Regions from separate parts of the Comamonas sp. NyZ500 genome, predicted to be linked through region 1. Evidence: predicted binding sites of a transcription regulator. Region 1 holds the regulator's gene; the other holds the start of a gene.
The links. Region 1 encodes NrdR, which represses ribonucleotide reductase genes. Its sites were predicted from a motif close to CACNANATNTNGTG; they were not measured.
Positions count from the first base shown of each region.

Region 1 (2,393 bases):
ATTTCCGGTCACACCCATCGCTCCTATATCTGCGATTACGCCAGGGTGAATCCCCGCAAGCCCTTTTTGCTGACCAGCGCCGGCCAGTACGGCACGCTGCTGACCGAAATCCGGCTCTCGGTGGATGCGCGCACCGGCCGCGTGAGCCGCAAATCGGCGCACCAGACCATCGTGCAGGGCGAGGGCTATCGCAGCGTTGGCGGCATGGTGAGCTTGCAGCCCGAGTTTGTAGTCTTTGATGCCGATGCCGAAGTGGCGGCGCTGGTTGCTCGTTACAAGGCTGCGGCCAGGCCGCTGGCCGAGGCCGTTGCAGGCAGGCTTGCCGGACCTGTCAGCCGCATGCCGCAAGCCAATGGCGAAAGCGTGATGGGGCGCATCGTGGCCGACGCCATACTTGCGGCCACGCGCGATGCTGCCGCGGGCGGAGCGCAACTGGCGTTTGTGAACCCCGGCGGTGTGCGCGCCGACCTGCTGCCCGCGGCCGACGGCAGCGTGAACTATGGCCAGCTGTTCAGCGTTCAGCCGTTCGGCAATACGCTGATGGTGATGAGTCTGACGGGCGAGCAGATTCGCCAGGCGCTGGAGCAGCAATTCGAGAGTGGCAGCAACACCGTGAATGCGCCGCGCATTCTGCAGGTCTCCGAGGGCTTCAGCTACCGCTTTGACCGTCGCCTGCCCGCGGGCCGGCGCGTGAGCGAGCTGCGCCTCAACGGTCGGTTGCTCGAGATGTCACAGCGCTACCGCGTGGGACTGCAGAGCTACCTGGGCAGCGGCGGCGACAATTTCAGCATTTTCACGCAAGGCATCGACGTGGTGGGCGGCATGCTGGATCTGGATGCACTGGCGGAGCATGTACACGAACAAAGCCGCAGCGGGCCGATGGCGCTACCTTTGAAGGAGCGTGTTACGCGCGTTCATTAAGGAAATCAGATAAAAACTTGTCTGATTTCCTTTTAGATCAGGCGCTAGATGCTCATTAGTTCATAGCTGATGCCTGCCATCAAGCGCGCAAAACAAAAGCCACCCAAGGGTGGCTTTTGGCATGGCAAGGCACGGCGGTCAGGGCTAGGGCTTTTTGGCGGCCTTGGCCTTGGGGCTGCGAACCTCATCCATGATGTTCTTGAAGTCGTCCACATCCTCGAAGCTGCGGTAGACGCTGGCAAAGCGGATATAGCCGACCTTGTCCAAGCCCTTGAGTTCATCCATCACCAGTTCGCCGAGGCGGCTGGAATCGATTTCACGCTGGCCCAGATTGAGCAGCCTGTCCTCGATGCGCTCTATGGCTGCATCGATGAGCTCGGTGCTCACGGGGCGCTTGCGCAGCGCGATCTGAAAAGAGCCTTGCAGCTTGGCGCGCTCGTATTCGATACGGCGGCCGTCTCTCTTGACCACGGTGGGAAAGCTGACCTCGGGGCGCTCGTAGGTCGTGAAGCGCTTGTCGCAGCCTCCGCAGCGGCGGCGGCGGCGGATGAAGCCCCCGTCCTCGGACTCGCGGGTCTCAACAACCTGCGTGTCCGGATGGTTGCAGAAGGGGCACTTCATGACAGATCAGCGCAGCTGGAATTACTTGCTGTAGACAGGGAACTTGGCGGTCAGCTCGGCCACCTTGGCGCGCACGGCGGCCAGATTGGCTTCGTCTTCGGGCTTGTCCAGCACGTCAGCCACCAGATTGGCAGTGATGCGGGCTTCTTCCTCGCCGAAACCACGGGTGGTCATGGCGGGCGTGCCGATACGGATGCCGCTGGTCACGAAAGGCTTCTCGGGGTCGTTGGGGATGGCGTTCTTGTTCACGGTGATGTGAGCCAGACCCAGGGCCGCTTCGGCAGCCTTGCCGGTAATGCCCTTGGCGCGCAGGTCCACCAGCATCACGTGGCTTTCGGTGCGGCCGGAGACGATGCGCAGACCGCGCTCGGTCAGCGTTTCGGCAAACACCTTGGCGTTGTTCACGACCTGTTCCTGGTAGGCCTTGAACTCGGGAGTCAGGGCTTCCTTGAACGCCACGGCCTTGCCTGCGATGACATGCATCAGGGGGCCGCCTTGCAGGCCGGGGAAGATGGCGCTGTTGATGGCTTTCTCGTGCTCGGCCTTCATCAGGATCACGCCGCCACGAGGGCCGCGCAGGCTCTTGTGGGTTGTGGTGGTGACCACGTCGGCGTGGGGCACGGGGTTGGGGTACACGCCTGCGGCGATCAGGCCGGCATAGTGGGCCATGTCCACCCAGAAGATGGCGCCGACTTCCTTGGCGATCTTGGCGAAGCGCTCGAAGTCGATGCGCAGGGCATAGGCGGAAGCACCAGCCACGATGATGCGGGGCTTGTGCTCGCGGGCCAGCTCTTCGAGCTTGTCGTAGTCGATGGCTTCGTCGGCATTCAGACCGTAGGAGACGGCCTTGA
Region 1 is NZ_JAEIJE010000011.1:144,077-146,469, forward strand. It holds gene JAO85_RS17005 (bifunctional UDP-sugar hydrolase/5'-nucleotidase) at 1-921, shown strand, start outside; gene nrdR (transcriptional regulator NrdR) at 1,066-1,542, opposite strand; gene glyA (serine hydroxymethyltransferase) at 1,564-2,393, opposite strand, start outside.

Region 2 (2,393 bases), on a different contig from region 1:
CAGAGCGACAATGTCTGATTCCACGCCTCTTTCCTCCCCCCTGGCCCTGCCCTGGCAGGCCGGCTGGTATGGTGCGGCGCGTCAGCTGAGATCTCCCAATTTCGGCCCTCGCCCCGCGGATGCGCAGATCGACCTCGTCGTCATCCACTCCATCAGCCTGCCTCCTGGCCAGTACGGCACAGGCGCGGTGCAGCAACTGTTCACCAATCAGCTGGACTGGGACGCCCACCCCTATTACCAGGGCATTCGCGGCCTCGAAGTCTCGTCGCATTTCTTTATCACGCGCCAGGGCGAGATCTGGCAGTTCGTCAGTTGCGACGACCGCGCATGGCATGCCGGCGTGAGCCAGTGGCGCGGGCGCGAGCGCTGCAACGACGACTCCATCGGCATCGAACTCGAAGGCCTGGAAGGCCTGAGCTTTGAAGCTCCGCAGTACCAGGCCCTGCAGCAGCTTTGCATGGCCATCGCGGCGCACTATCCGGTGCGCTACATCGCCGGGCACGAGCACATCGCACCCGGACGCAAGCAGGACCCCGGACCCGGTTTCGACTGGCAGCGGCTGCAGCAGCAACTGGCCAGCGCAGACAGCACCCGAAGCTGGGAATTCCCTCCCGGTGCTGCAGCCTCAGGCGCGGCCTGAAATCTTCATAGCACCTACCGCCTTTCAGTACTCGATTTCATGCATATTTGCAGCTGAAATCCTGTGCTAGCAATCGCTATGCGCTCCTCATTTTGAGAATCCCAAGCATCCATCGTTGCGGGGCTTCGAAACGGCATGTCAATGGCGCGCGCGCAACAACTGTCGCCTGCATCAAACACGCAAATTTTTTACATATTTCCGGCCCGATCTGCCGCCGCGCGCAACCGCGCCGCAGGCCTTTATTCATGCGGGATGAAGTCATTTTTGCGGCTGTCAAGCGGCGCTCGAAATGCCAGATTCAGTAGTTTCATCAGGTCGCTCGGATTTAAGCGCGATACACTACCGGTAGTGTTTTGAAGAGCCTCAGACCCCATATCTAGTGTTTACAAGTTGTGCACACCCTGTGCAAACCATGTGTAAACCGAGGCGCCGAATCGTGTTTTTGATGGCCTGCCCACAGTGCAGGCCTTTGTCTGCCTATCCACATACTGACTCAGAGGAACTTATGCAAGAAGCGTTGAACTCACTGCCTTCTGCCGCACCTGCCGGTGCAGCCAATTCTTCCTCCCCCAATGACAGCTATCAGATCATCCGCCGCAGCGGCGATGTGGTGGCTTTCGCGCCCCAGAAGATTGCCGTGGCCCTGACCAAGGCCTTCCTGGCTGTGCGCGGCGCACAGGGCGCGGCATCTGCCAGCGTGCGCGACACCGTCAACGAACTGACCGAAGGCGTGGTGCGCGCACTGGTGCGCTCGCGCCCCGATGGCGGCACCTTCCATATCGAAGATGTGCAGGACCAGGTCGAGCTGGGCCTGATGCGCGCCGGTCACCAGGACGTGGCCCGTGCCTATGTGCTGTACCGCGAGCGCCGCAACCAGGAACGTGCCGAGCAGAAGAAGGCCGCCGAAGTGGCCGCCGCTGCCGCCGCCAAGCCCGTGCTGCATGTGACCGACAACGGCCAGCGCGTGCCCCTGGACCAGGAGCGCCTGGAGGCTCTGATCGTCGCTTCCTGCCGCAATCTGAATGCCGACATCCAGTCCGCGCCCATCGTGGCCGAGACCCTGCGCAATCTGTACGACGGCGTGCCTCTGGCCGAGGTCTACAAGGCGTCCATCCTGGCCGCCCGTACGCTGATCGAAAAAGACCCCGACTACACCTACGTCACCGCCCGCCTGCTGCTGCACACCATCGTGCGCGAAGTCATGGGCCGCGACGTGCAGCCCGCAGAAATGCAGGCGGCCTATGCCGACTACTTCCCGGGCTTTGTGCAAAAGGGCGTGGACAACGAGCTGCTCAACCCCGAGCTGCTGAACTACGACCTGCCCCGTCTGGCCAAGGCTCTGAAAGCCGAGCGCGACGAACAGTTCGACTACCTGGGCCTGCAGACCCTGTACGACCGCTACTTCCTGCACGTGCGCAAGACCCGCATCGAGCTGCCCCAGTCCTTCTTCATGCGCGTGGCCATGGGCCTGGCGCTGAACGAGCCCGACCGCAACGCCCGTGCCATCGAGTTCTACGAGCTGCTGTCGTCCTTCGACTTCATGTCGTCCACCCCGACGCTGTTCAACAGCGGCACGCTGCGCTCGCAGCTGTCGTCCTGCTACCTGACCACCGTGCCCGACGACCTGGACGGCATCTACGAATCCATCAAGGAAAACGCCCTGCTGTCCAAGTTTGCCGGCGGCCTGGGCAATGACTGGACCCGTGTGCGTGCCCTGGGCTCGCGCATCAAGGGCACCAACGGCGAATCGCAA
Region 2 is NZ_JAEIJE010000009.1:3,360-5,752, reverse strand. It holds gene JAO85_RS14615 (sigma-54 dependent transcriptional regulator) at 1-18, shown strand, start outside; gene ampD (1,6-anhydro-N-acetylmuramyl-L-alanine amidase AmpD) at 11-640, shown strand; gene JAO85_RS14605 (ribonucleoside-diphosphate reductase subunit alpha) at 1,146-2,393, shown strand, end outside.
Region 2: the regulator NrdR is predicted to act here: its motif matches at 1,009-1,022, upstream of JAO85_RS14605 (ribonucleoside-diphosphate reductase subunit alpha).